Regions from separate parts of the Mesorhizobium sp. M7A.F.Ca.MR.148.00.0.0 genome, predicted to be linked through region 1. Evidence: predicted binding sites of a transcription regulator. Region 1 holds the regulator's gene; each other region holds the start of a gene.
The links. Region 1 encodes PhoB, which activates phosphate uptake and scavenging genes when phosphate is short. Its sites were predicted from a motif close to TGTCATNNANCTGTCAT; they were not measured.
Positions count from the first base shown of each region.

Region 2: ugpB (sn-glycerol-3-phosphate ABC transporter substrate-binding protein UgpB) is a predicted target of PhoB. The motif match lies at 1,164-1,180, and genes of this name have one in related genera.
Region 3: EOB49_RS20805 (esterase-like activity of phytase family protein) is a predicted target of PhoB. The motif match lies at 1,820-1,836, and genes of this name have one in related genera.
Region 4: EOB49_RS09190 (LTA synthase family protein) is a predicted target of PhoB. The motif match lies at 1,526-1,542, and genes of this name have one in related genera.

Region 1 is NZ_RZTB01000030.1:40,434-43,643, reverse strand. It holds gene xylF (D-xylose ABC transporter substrate-binding protein) at 1-197, opposite strand, end outside; gene EOB49_RS14460 (ROK family protein) at 468-1,715, shown strand; gene phoB (phosphate regulon transcriptional regulator PhoB) at 1,732-2,421, opposite strand; gene phoU (phosphate signaling complex protein PhoU) at 2,438-3,145, opposite strand; gene pstB (phosphate ABC transporter ATP-binding protein PstB) at 3,172-3,210, opposite strand, start outside.
Region 2 is NZ_RZTB01000003.1:66,101-69,310, reverse strand. It holds gene EOB49_RS02100 (EAL domain-containing protein) at 1-883, opposite strand, end outside; gene ugpB (sn-glycerol-3-phosphate ABC transporter substrate-binding protein UgpB) at 1,243-2,553, shown strand; gene ugpA (sn-glycerol-3-phosphate ABC transporter permease UgpA) at 2,748-3,210, shown strand, end outside.
Region 3 is NZ_RZTB01000060.1:10,050-13,259, forward strand. It holds partial or broken gene EOB49_RS20800 (L,D-transpeptidase) at 1-135, shown strand, start outside; gene EOB49_RS20805 (esterase-like activity of phytase family protein) at 220-1,704, opposite strand; gene EOB49_RS20810 (FAD-dependent oxidoreductase) at 1,948-3,210, shown strand, end outside.
Region 4 is NZ_RZTB01000017.1:35,969-39,178, forward strand. It holds gene EOB49_RS09190 (LTA synthase family protein) at 1-1,487, opposite strand, end outside; gene fabD (ACP S-malonyltransferase) at 1,764-2,705, shown strand; gene fabG (3-oxoacyl-[acyl-carrier-protein] reductase) at 2,763-3,210, shown strand, end outside.

The DNA of each region.
Region 1 (3,210 bases):
GACTGCGCATCGGCGGAGATGTACTTGTCGCCAGCGGCCTCGATCGCCGTCTTCATGGCGGCTTCGTCGGTCTTCCAGCGTTCTTCCTGGAAGTTGGACCACGAAACGCCGACAACCTTGTCCTTCGCCTGCGCGACAGACGCGAGCGTCAGCGACATGGCGGCACCCGCCAGGATGGCGGCCGTGAATCTTTTCATATTATCCTCCCTGCGCCGCGTATGGCGCGACCAAACTGACCCGAGGGCCGGCACAGAGGCTCTATTTTTTCGAGCCTCGAAAAAATACTGGGCCAACGCCCGAACGCTGTCAACATCGATTCTGATGGATTTTGATGTCACTTCGAGTTTTTTTCGAGTCTCGGAATAAATAAATGACACGGCCTGCAGCTTCTGCCAGTATTTACCGGCGTCACCGACAGCGTTCCATGGGCAGGAGGAACCGCGGCGGCCGGGAGGATATGAAAGAACATGTCGGTCGGAATCCGCCACGACGATCTGCGCCGCCGCAACCGCGCCATGGTGATCGCGGCAGTGCGCCGCGCCGGACAGCCGTCGCGAACCGAGATCGCCGCGACCACAAGCCTCAGCCATTCGACCATCTCGGCGATTTCATCCGACCTGATCGTCGAAGGCATCCTGACCGAAAGCAAGCCGAGCGAGGCCGGCTCGCTCAAACGCGGCCGGCCGCAGGTCGGCCTCAGTCTCAATCCGGAAGCGGCCGCGGTAATGACCGTGGTGCTGTCGCTGAACTTCCTCTCCGTCGCCGTCATCGACTATGCCGGCCAGGTAATATCCGAGGAACAGCGCCGGCTGGACACGCTGACGATGTCGCGCGAGTCGCTGATCGGGGAATGCACGGCCATCGTGCGGCGCCGCCTGGCAGATCCCGACCTGGACGTGCGCAGCATCGCCCGCATCGCGCTGGCCATCCAGGGCATCACCGACACCCGTGCCCGCGCCATGCTGTGGTCGCCGATCACGCCGCACACCGACATCGCCTTCGCTGACATATTCGAAGACGAGTTCGGCATCCCTGCCATAATGGAGAACGACTGCAACATGATGGCGGTGGCGCTGCGCTGGCGCGACCCCGATCGTTACCGCGACGATTTCATCGCTATCCTTTTGTCGCACGGCATCGGCATGGGACTGGTGCTGAAGGGCGAATTGTTCACCGGCACCCATTCTTCGGGCGGCGAATTCGGCCACATGATCCATCGGCCGAACGGCGCGCTATGTCGCTGCGGACGGCGCGGCTGCGTCGAAGCCTATGCGGGCAATTACGCCATATGGCGCAACGCCAGGCAGATGGGCGAGGATGCAGAACCCGTTGCCGATGTCAGCGACGCCGACATGCGCGCCCTGGCTGCCGCGGCCCGCGAAGGTGACGGACCCGAACGGGAAGCCTATCGCAAGGCCGGCGAAGCGCTCGGCTACGGCCTCGGCAGCCTGTTCGCGCTGATCGATCCGGCGCCGGTCGCCATGGTCGGTGTCAGCGCCGCCGCCTTCGACCTGATCGAGCCGGCATTGCGGCAAGCGATTGCCCAGACCGCCGGCGGCCAGCATTCCAAATCGATTTCCTTCGACACCGAGCCGAACGAACTGCCGCTGATCCGCGAAGGCTGCGCCATGCGGGCGCTGATCTTCGTCGATCAGGAGATTTTTGCGCCGGGCGTGCAGGCGAGATCCGGTTTCGGCGGCAAGAACGTGGCGTGAGTTCAAACGAGGGAGTTCAGTCCTCTCGGATGGCGTATCCGGCCCCACGGATCGTGCGGATGACATCAGGCATACGGCCATTGTTGACCGCCTTGCGCAGCCGGCCGACATGCACGTCGACTGTGCGCTCGTCGATGTAGATCGTCTCGCCCCAGACATTGTCGAGCAGCTGGCTGCGCGAGAACACGCGGCCTGGATGGCGCATCATGAATTCGAGCAGGCGGAATTCCGTCGGCCCAAGCCGGATCTCGCTCTTCTTGCGATAGACACGGTGCGACTCGCGATCGAGCACGATATCGCCGACCTTTAGCACGCTGGACAGCACTTCCGGCTTGGCCCGGCGCAGCAGCGCCTTGACCCTGGCCATGAACTCCGGCGTCGAGAAGGGCTTGACCAGATAGTCGTCGGCGCCGGTCGACAGGCCGCGCACGCGGTCGCTTTCCTCGCCTCGCGCGGTCAGCATGATGATCGGCAGCCGCTCGGTCTCGGGACGCATTCGCAGGCGCCGGCAGAGTTCGATGCCCGAAACCGCAGGCACCATCCAGTCGAGCACCAGAAGATCGGGAACGTTCTCCTGCAGCCGGATTTCGGCCTCATCGCCGCGCGTCACCACCTCGACCTGGTAACCTTCGGATTCAAGATTGTAGCGGAGCAGCACGCCTAGCGGCTCCTCATCCTCCACCACCATGATGCGTGGTGCGATCATCGGCTGGTCACCCCTGTTATGCCGCTGGCGCGGACATTGCCGTCTCGTCCTGCTTCGGACGATTGGCTGGCAGCTGCGTGCCGGTCAAAACATAGTAGGCATTTTCGGCGATGTTGGTCACGTGGTCGCCGATCCGCTCGAGGTTCTTGGCGCAAAACAACAGGTGCGTGCACGCCGTGATGTTGCGGGGATCTTCCATCATGTAGGTCAGCAGCTCGCGGAACACCGAGGTGTATTTGACGTCGATGCGTTCATCATTGTTTCTGAGCGTGGCAAGCGCAGCCGCGTCAGCGGCGGCATACTCGTCGACGACCCCCTGCACCTGGATCAGCACCAGCTGCGCCATCGCGTCGATCGAATGCGAAAGGTCGTGCGGCGTAACGCTCAGCCCGACAGTGCCGACGCGCTTGGCGATGTTCTTGGCAAGGTCACCGATGCGCTCGAGGTCGCCGGCCATGCGGATCGAACCGACCACCGCACGCAGGTCGTTGGCCATTGGCTGGCGCTTGGCGATCAGCGTGATGGCGCGATCGTCCAGCTCGCGCTGGCGCGCATCCATGATGGCATCATCGGAAACCACGCGCTGCGCCAGCGCATTGTCCGAATTGAGCAAAGCCTTGGTCGAGCCACTGACCATCGAGCGGGCGAGATCGCCCATGTCGCGGATCAGCTGGCTGATCTGCTCCAGATCCTCATCGAAAGATGCAACGGTATGTTCACCCATGATCTTCGTCCCTCATATGCCTGAGCTCAGCCGAACCGGCCGGTGATGTAGTCCTGGGTGCGTTT
Region 2 (3,210 bases), on a different contig from region 1:
CACCAAGCTGCATTCCGTTCAGCGTCGCTGTTGCGATGCCCGTCAATGTCGCCATGCTGTCATTGGCACTGATGATGCGGTGGCCGTCGCAGACGATCAGCCCCTCCACGGCGGCATTGGCCAGGCCGTGCATGCGGTCGACCTCGAGCTTCTGGCGACGGAAGCGCAAATCGATCCACAGCGCCGATGCCGACAGAACCAGGATCACCACTGTGGCGGCGGCGGCGGCGAAAGCCTGCGAGGTCGGCTCGATCGTGTATTCGGATATGACGATCGAGGGATCGGGGAAGATCGAGACAGCACCCATACCGATGAAATGCAAGGTGCAGATTGCCAGCGTCAGCAGCACCGCGCCGCCGGATGTCGCCTTCAAGGAGGGACGGCGCTGCACGACACGCAGCGCCAGCGCCGCGAGCGTCACGCCGGCCAGAAGGGAAACGGCGACAAGCAACAGGTTCCACTCGATGCGGCCCTGAACCTCGAACGCCGCCATACCGATGTAGTGCATGGCCGCGATGCCGCCGCCCAGCACGGCGCCGCCGACGAGATGATAATCGAACTCATTCCGCAAGGTGGCGATCCACATGCCGGCTGCCGTCAGAGTGACCGAAGCAGCGAGCGAAAGCACGGAAAGTGCGGGATCGTAAGCACTGGGTATGCCGGGTGTGAATGCGAGCATGGCGATGAAGTGCGTTGCCCAGATGCCGAAGCCGGTCGAAGTGGCCGCGGTCATCAGCCAGGCAAGCCGGTTCCGATCGGTGGAGCGGCTTATGTGATGAAGCAGGTTGACGGCAGAGAAACAGGAAATTCCGCAGATCAGCGCGGCGAGTGCGACCAGTCTCAGATCGTGTTCGTTGACGATACAATTGTAGACCGTCAGCATTTTATTTCACCTGATCTTTGGAAATAAACAGGGCAGCAGGATTGAGTAGCGCGTTGCCGTTGAGGGATCGATAAAGTCGCCTGCAACCTTGGCGTGTCTCTTCGGGTTGCAGCGGCTGCAATCAGCGCTGACACGCCGAAAGCCAGCTTGGCAGTCCCGACGGTGGTTCCTGGCGCTTGTCGTCGCGCTAAGCCGGCTAACCGTGTGGCTTTCCATGCGTCCAAGCGGAGGCGAGGTGGCGTGAGGTAAAGGGGTGAAGTTCGTCGATCTGCAACAAAACCGTTGTCTGATTGTCATGAGCGACACATATTGCCTCTGCGGGAGTGCCCCTTTCGCCAATGACAAACGGGAGATGAAACATGAAGTCCTTCGGCTTCGCGGCCGGTGTTGCCGCCACCTTTATGCTGCTTTCCTCAACCTCCGCTTTTGCTGTCACGCAGATCAGTTGGTGGCACGCCATGACTGGCGCCAATGCCGAAGTTGTCGATAAGATCTCCAAAGATTTCAACGCCAGCCAGAGCGACTATGAACTCGTTCCGGTGTTCAAAGGCACGTATCCCGAGACGCTGAATGCCGGCATCGCCGCCTACCGCGCCGGCCAGGCGCCCGACATCATGCAGGTGTTCGACGTCGGCACCGGCGTGATGATGGCAGCCGAAGGCGCAATCAAGCCGGCAGCCGATGTGTTGACCAGCGCTGGAATGACCTTCGACAAGAGCCAGTATCTGCCAGGCATAGTCGGCTATTATTCGAAGCCTGACGGCACCATGCTCTCTTTCCCCTATAACTCCTCCTCGCCGATCCTTTATTACAACAAGGATATCTTCAAGAAGGCTGGTCTCGACGTCGACAGCCCACCCAAGACCTGGAATGAGGTGTGGGAAGACGCCAAGAAGATCAAGGCGAGCGGCGCGGCCGCCTGCGGCTACACCTCGACCTGGCTGACCTGGATCCATCTGGAGAATTTCGCGGCCTGGAATGACGTGTCATGGGCCACCCAGCAGAACGGTCTGGCCGGCGGCGATGTCGAGCTCAAGATCAATGCGCCGATTTTCGTCAACCACTTCCAGGCGCTGGCGGACCTCGCCAAGGACGGCACTTTCAAATATGGCGGCCGCACCTCCGAAACCAAGCAGATCTTCCTCGCTGGCGAATGCGGGATCATGACCGAATCCTCCGGTGGACTCGGCGATATCGTCAAGTCCGGCATGGATTACGGCATCGGCCAATTGCCCTATGACAGCGACGCCAAGGGCGCACCGCAGAACACGACGCCGGGTGGCGCCAGCCTGTGGGTTTTCGCTGATAAATCCGACGAGGAATACAAGGGCGTCGCGGCCTTCTTCGCCTACCTGTCGAAGACCGAGGTGCAAGAATACCTGCACCAGAAGTCGGGTTATCTGCCGGTAACGCTTGCCGCCTATGAAGCGACCAAGAAGTCCGGTTTCTATGACAAGAACGTGGGTCGCGAGACCCCGATCCTGCAGATGACGGGTAAGGCGCCGACCGACAATTCCAAGGGCGTACGTCTGCCGAACCTGCCGCAGGTGCGCGATATCCAGAACGAGGAGTTCGAAAAGATGCTCGCCGGCCAGCAAACCGCGCAGCAGGCGCTCGACAATGCGGTTACGCGTGGCAATGCGGCGATCAAGGAAGCGCTGGGGAATTAGAGCGAGCGCAGGTCTTTGCTCTACGGCGCATCCACCTGTCCTGCCAGGCATCTCCCCTCGGCGAGGGGAGTTTTGCCGTCCCTTGCGATTTCGCCAACGGTCGATGATGCCCAATCCGAAACGCTCGTCAAAGCCATCTTGGCGAAGAGGGATGCCGCATCGTGCCGCCCGCCTCATCACCTCGGAGTGGCTCCATGACCCCTCGCGTCGTGTTTCCCAACAAGATCCTTCCCTACCTGCTGGTGGCGCCGCAACTGGCCATCACGCTCGTGTTTTTCTACTGGCCGGCCGGTCAGGCGTTCTACCAATCCATGCTCAGGCAGGATCCGTTCGGACTGAGGACCAAGTTCGTCTGGTTCGCCAATTTCAGGAAAGTGCTTGCTGATCCGGCCTACCTGAACTCGATCAAGGTCACGGTGGTGTTTTCCCTTGCGACCGCCATCGTTGCCATGTGCGTGGCGCTCTTGCTCGCGGTCATGGCAGAGAAGGTGGTGCGCGGCAAAGGTCTCTACCGCACGCTCTTGATCTGGCCCTACGCAGTGGCGCCGGCGATCGCCGGTATGTTGTGGCTGTTCCTCTTCAATCCGTCGATCGGGTCGCTGGCCTACATGCTGAGAAGTTTCGGCATCGCCTGGGATCCACTGCTCAACGGCACCC
Region 3 (3,210 bases), on a different contig from region 1:
AGCCGCGTCAACGGCCCCGCTCAGGTCTTCGTGCGTCCCAACCTGTCGGCCGCCGGCAAGATCATGGCCGTGTCGAGCAAAACCGCCGAGCCGATCGATGCGGGCGTCCCGAAGGACGCGGAGTTCTTGAAGTAAGTCTTCTCAATCAATCTGCCTGAAAAACACCAGCAATAGTGCTCCGGGCGGACGCGCCAAGCGCGCCCGTCCGTGCAGTGGTCGTTACTTCTTGGCCAGACCCGGCAGCGTGACCTGATAGACCAGGAACATGGTGTCGACATTGGCGCCGTCTTCGGCCTTGTAGGGCGCGCCGACCTGAAAACCGTCCTGGGCGAGGAAGTCGTTGTCGTTGGCGACGAACAGGAAGTAGTCGTCGGGCAGCTTCGCATCGAGCACGCTGACCACCGACATCGCCTCCCACTTCTCGGACAGGTTATCCTGGTCGTTGGGCGCGCCATTGTGCAGGCCGAAGCGGCCGAGCTCGGCACTGTCGTTGATGTCGATGAATGGCGTCAGCTTGGCCGGTGTCACCGATGGGTCGACGATGCCCTTGGGGGCGACCGGCTTGTCAGCGGCGTCGAAGGCGCCGCCGGCGATGTCGGTCGCGGTGGATAGGTCGACGACGTTGACCTGGCGATAGAGCGAGGCATCGCCCTTCAGGCCCTGGCCGTTGCCGCTGTCGCGCGCCAGCATCAGGAAGGTCTTGTCGGAGAGCGCCACGATCTCACTCTGCGCGGCGACCTTGGTCTTGCCCTTGGCATCCTTGAACACCGGCAGCGGCACGACATATTCGTGCGCCAATTTGAGGTGGGCGAGGTCGGACGCGTCATAGACCAGCGCCCTGGTGTTCTGGCGGGTCGAGCCGGAATCGCCGCCGTCCTGCCTGGCCGCCGACTGCAGCACGGCGATCAGGAACTTGCCGTCGGGCGTCATCGCCATGCCTTCGAGGCCTTGATTGTTCTGGCGGCCGGTGTCGGGATCCTTCGGATCGGGCTCGGCGGCACCGGGTCCCGGATTGTCCGAGGCGAAGTTCGGCGTGCCGTGGCGCATCGGCACCAGCGCAGCCGGTGGCTGGGTTGCCGACAGCAGATGCCCGTCGGCGGAAAACCGATAGATGTTCGGGCCGTATTCGTCGGAGATGAACATCGAACCGTCGGGCAGCCGCACGATCGCCTCGTTGTCGAGCGCCAGCTTGCCATTGTCGGCTTGCGGCAGGATCGGCATGTCGCCGCTTGCCGCGCGCACGCCGTTGAGCGGATCGAGGCCTGTGGCATCAGCCCCCTTGTCGTCGGTGAGAAGCATGGTGTCGGCGAGCGTTGCCTTGACGCCGGTCTGCTGCTGGCCGGCAGCAGGTGGCACACCTGGTGCCACCGGGGTAAACTCGATGGCGACGGTGTTGAGGCGCGGCCGGTAGTCGGTGGTGCCGACGACATTGTAGCCGCGATCCGGCAGCAGCCAGAGCGAACCTTTGTAGCCGGCGGCCTCATGCGTCCAGCCTGATGTGTCGATCGACATGCCCGAGCCCGAACCAAACGTCTCGCCGAACTTGTCGCGCTGAGCGGCCGGGATGCGGCCGACGCCGACCAGCCCTTTGTTGACAAAGCTCGTGCCGCCGACGGTCGCGGTGCTGTCGGCGAGCGCCGGCGTCAAGGCGGTGAACAAGGCCAGCGCGACGCCGAGCGACGCGGTTCGATATAGGTGTTTCATGGATAATCCTCTTTGTGACGGATGTGCCGGAGCGGCCGCGGGACGAAAAACTGAAAGAGGTGCGACATCGATGATGCCGCGCAAGCCTCCCCGAAACGCGGTCTACGGCGCGAACATGATGCTTGCGTGACAGCGCGCAGTGCATGCCGGCGGTCGACTAAAAACGATGCGCGCGCGCGGCGCTAGACACTTATGTCCAGTACATATATGCTCCAGCCTTCGGACTAACTGTGGAGGGAAGCCTTGAAGTCGCACTACCGCGCAGTCGTCATCGGGGGTGGCGTGGTCGGGGCCTCCGTCCTTTATCATCTGACCCGATTTGGCTGGAGCGATGTGGCGCTGATCGAGCGCGCCGAACTGACGGCCGGTTCGACCTGGCACGCGGCGGCAGGCTTCCATGCGCTCAACGCCGACCCCAACGTGGCGGCGCTACAGGACTACACCATCAATCTCTACCGCGAGATCGAGGCAGAATCCGGCTGGGATATCGGCCTGCACATGACGGGCGGCGTCAACATCGCCAGCGATCCCGCGCGCTGGGAGTGGCTGAAATCGGCCTGGGCGGTGTTTCAGTCGGTCGGCATCGAGACCGCGCGCCTGGTCACGCCCGACGAGATCAAGGCGATCTGCCCGATCGTCGACGTCACCGGCGTGCTAGGCGGCCTGCATGATTCCAACGAGGGGCACCTCGACCCGTACGGCACGACGCACGCCTATGCCGGCGCTGCAAAAAAGCGCGGCGCCGACATCATCCTGCGCAACCGGGTGGTCGAGTTGAAGCCGCGCGCCGACGGCCGCTGGGATGTCGTCACGGAGCAGGGCACCATCATCGCCGAGCATGTCGTCAATGCCGGCGGGCTGTGGGCAAAGCAGCTCGGCCGCATGGCCGGCGTCGATCTGCCGGTGACGCCGATGGAGCACCATTATTTCATCACTGAGGACATTCCCGAGATCGCGGCGCTGGACAGGGAAATCGGCATCGCCGTCGATCTCGACGGCTTTTCGTATCTCAGGCAGGAGCGCAAGGGCGTGTTGCTCGGCGTTTACGAGCAGAACCCGAAGCACTGGAACATGGATGGCGCGCCATGGGACTACGGCATCGAGCTGATCCCGGAAGACATCGACCGCATCAGCCCCGAACTCGCCAAGGCGCATGAGCGCTTTCCTTGCCTGGCGACGGCTGGCATCCGCAAATGGGTCAACGGCGCCTTCACCTTCACGCCGGATGGCAATCCGATCGTCGGGCCGGTGCGCGGATTGAAGAACTACTGGGTCGCCTGCGGCGTCATGGCCGGTTTCAGCCAGGGCGGCGGCGTTGGCAAGTCGCTGGCCGAATGGATGATTTTCGGCGAACCGCAGGCCGACATCTTTGGCATGGACATCGCCCGCTACGGCGCCTTCGCCGCCAACGGGGAATATCTCAGGCAGACGACGCGCCAGTTCTATTCGCGCCGCTTCGTGATGACCTTTCCCAATGAACGACTGCCCGCCGGCCGGCCGCTGAAA
Region 4 (3,210 bases), on a different contig from region 1:
AGATGGTCGCCGAAGAAGGCGATTACGGTGGGGCGGGAGCGTTTCTTGGCCCATTCGACGAGGCGTTCGAGGCCGCGATCGGCATCGGCTGAGCCCTCGGCGTAGCTGAGTAGCGATTCGCGCGCCCACTGGCTGATCGGCGCCTGCACCCTATGCGTGGGATTGTAATAGCGGTTCGGCTCGTAGGGACCGTGGTTTTGCAGGCTGACCGCAAAGAAGAACACCGGCTCGTCGCTGGCGTCGGCCTCGCTGATGATCTCGTCGGTCATCGCCGCATCCGATGCCAGTGGCCCGCGCTTTTGCATTGGCGGCAGCGTCTCTTCCGACTTGAAATCGTTGAAGCCGAAATCGGCATAGACCGCGCCACGGTTCCAGAACCAGTTGGTGCCGGGATGGATGGCGCGCGCCCGGTAACCCTGGCTCTTCAGGAAGGTCGCGAGCGAAGGCGTCGGCGTGCGCACATATTGCTGATAGGGGATGCTGCCTGCCGGCAGGAACGCGTTGGAGAAGCCGGTCAGCGCCTCGAACTCGATATTGGCGGTCATGCCGCCGAACTCCGGCGAGAACATCGAGCCCGAGCGCAGCGCCCGCACATTGGGGATTGGATCTGGCGTGATGGTGACGCCAGGCAACTTGGTCGGATCCCAGAAGGATTCGCTCATGACGATGATGATGTCCGGCTTCTCGGCCGGCACCGAGGCGGTCACATCAGGCCTGGCTATCGCTGCGATCGCCTTGTCGGAATAGCCCGGCGGCGCCGAGACATGCGCCATTGGCACGTTGAGGGCAAAGGCCAGCGCAAAGCCGTTGGAGGCATAGTTTTCCTTCTGGTCCCACATGATCGGGATGATCTGCAGCCGATCCCTGGTCCAGGAGAAGGTGGCGTAGTCCATGATCGAAACGAAGAAGGCGAGTAGCGGCACTGCCAGCGTCAGCCGCGCAAGGCGCCCCTTGCGGCTGAGTGCGGGAACCTTGCGGCGCCATAGCCGCCAGCCGTAGACGAGCAGCGACAGGCCGGCGACGATGCCGACGACCATGGCAAGCGCGGTCATCGGCCGTTCGCGTACCAAAAGCGGCAGCAGCGCGAAGATCTGGCGGGCATAGAGGAAATCGGTCGGATAGAGCGGATCGCCGAGATAGTGCGACTTCTGGTGACCGACGAAAGCAAGCGACAAGGTCAGCGGCGCGACGATCATCAGGCTCTGGTGGCTGCGGCCGAGCACCGCATCGAAGCCGATCAGGAGCAGCGCAAACACGACGATGGTGGTCCAGCCCGGCTTGAACGGCTGCAGGAAGAAGGAGATGGTTCCGGCAAAGTCGCCGCGCACGATCAGTTCGATGGCAAACACCAGGATAGCGGCAATCGCCAGGCTGATCAGCCCATAGCGCACGACCGGCCATCTCCTGCCCGGCAGATAGCCGGTGGAGGGGTCGTCTTCCAGGAACTGTGGCGCGGCCTTGCCGGTGCGTTTGTAACTCTTTGCCACTTTAACTTCCCCACCCAGCGACAAGCGCGTCACTCGATTGTCATGGAATTGTCACGCAAAGCTAGCGCCTGTAGCGGAAATAAGAAGAGCCAGCAAACGAATCGTGAGCGGTTTTCATCAGGAGTGATCGCCAAAAACCCTTTCGCAACAGGCACTCGGCGGACGAGGCTGCCCTCGGGCAGGGTCGAACCGGGCTTGACTTGGCGCCCCGCCATGCGTCACAGGCAAGAAAAACCCGTCTTCAGGCAAGCAAAACCAGCCCTTGGGAGCCCTCGCATGGCCGTTGCATTCACCTTTCCCGGACAAGGCAGCCAGGCGGTCGGCATGGGCAAGGATCTCGCCGGCGCCTTCCCCGAAGCGCGCAGGGTCTTCCAGGAAGTCGACGATGCGCTCGGCGAAAATCTGTCGAAGCTGATCTGGGAAGGGCCGGAAGAGACGTTGACGCTGACCGCCAACGCGCAGCCGGCGCTGATGGCGGTGTCGCTGGCCGCGATCCGGGCGCTGGAATCGCGCGGCTTCTCGCTGAAAGGCAAGATCGCCTATGTCGCCGGTCATTCGCTGGGCGAATATTCGGCGTTGGCCGCTGCCGGCTTCGTTTCGGTTGCCGATGCCGCCCGGTTGCTGCGCATACGCGGCAATGCCATGCAGGCGGCGGTGCCGGCCGGCGAGGGCGCCATGGCGGCGATCATCGGATTGGAACAGGCCGATGTCGAAGCCGCTTGCGCGGAAGCCGCCAAAGGCTCTGTCTGCCAGATCGCCAACGACAATGGCGGTGGCCAACTGGTCATCTCCGGCGCCAAGGCCGCGGTCGAACTGGCCGCGAAACTGTGCACCGAGAAAGGCGCCAAACGCGCGCTGATGCTGCAGGTGTCCGCGCCCTTCCATTCCGCGCTGATGGCGCCGGCCGCGAACGTCATGTGCGAAGCCCTGGCCGGCGTGGCAAAGAACGCGCCGGTGGTTCCCGTCCTCTCCAATGTCACGGTCAGCCCGACCAGCGATCCGGACGAGATCGCCCGCCGCCTGGTCGAACAGATAACCGGCCGCGTGCGTTGGCGCGAGACGGTGGAATGGTTCGGCGCAAACGGCGTCACCACGCTTTACGAGATCGGCGCCGGCAAGGTGCTTTCAGGATTGGCGCGGCGCATCAACCGCGATGTCGCCACCGCGTCGGTCGGCACCGCGGCTGACGTCGAGGCGGCCATGGCGGCGCTTGCATAAAGCGTCATTTGATCCCATCCCTGTAAAGGGTGTTCTCTTCTCAATCAGGAGACAAAAATGTTCGAATTGACTGGCCGCAAGGCGCTCCTCACCGGCGCATCCGGCGGCATCGGCGAGGCTATCGCCAGGATGCTGCATGCGCAGGGCGCGATCGTCGGCCTGCATGGCACCCGCGTCGAGAAACTGGAAGCGCTGGCTAGCGAGCTTGGCGACCGGGTCAAGCTGTTCCCGGCCAATTTGTCCAACCGTGAGGAGGTCAAGGCGCTCGGCCAGAAAGCCGAAGCCGATCTCGAAGGCGTCGACATCCTGGTCAACAACGCCGGCATCACCAAGGACGGCCTGTTCGTGCGCATGTCGGATGCCGACTGGGACAGCGTGCTCGAGGTCAACCTGACCGCCGTGTTCAGGCTGACCCGCGAACTCACCCACCCGATGATGCGCCGCCGCCATGGCCGCATCATCAACATCACCTCGGTGGTCGGCATCACCGGCAATCCCGGCCAGA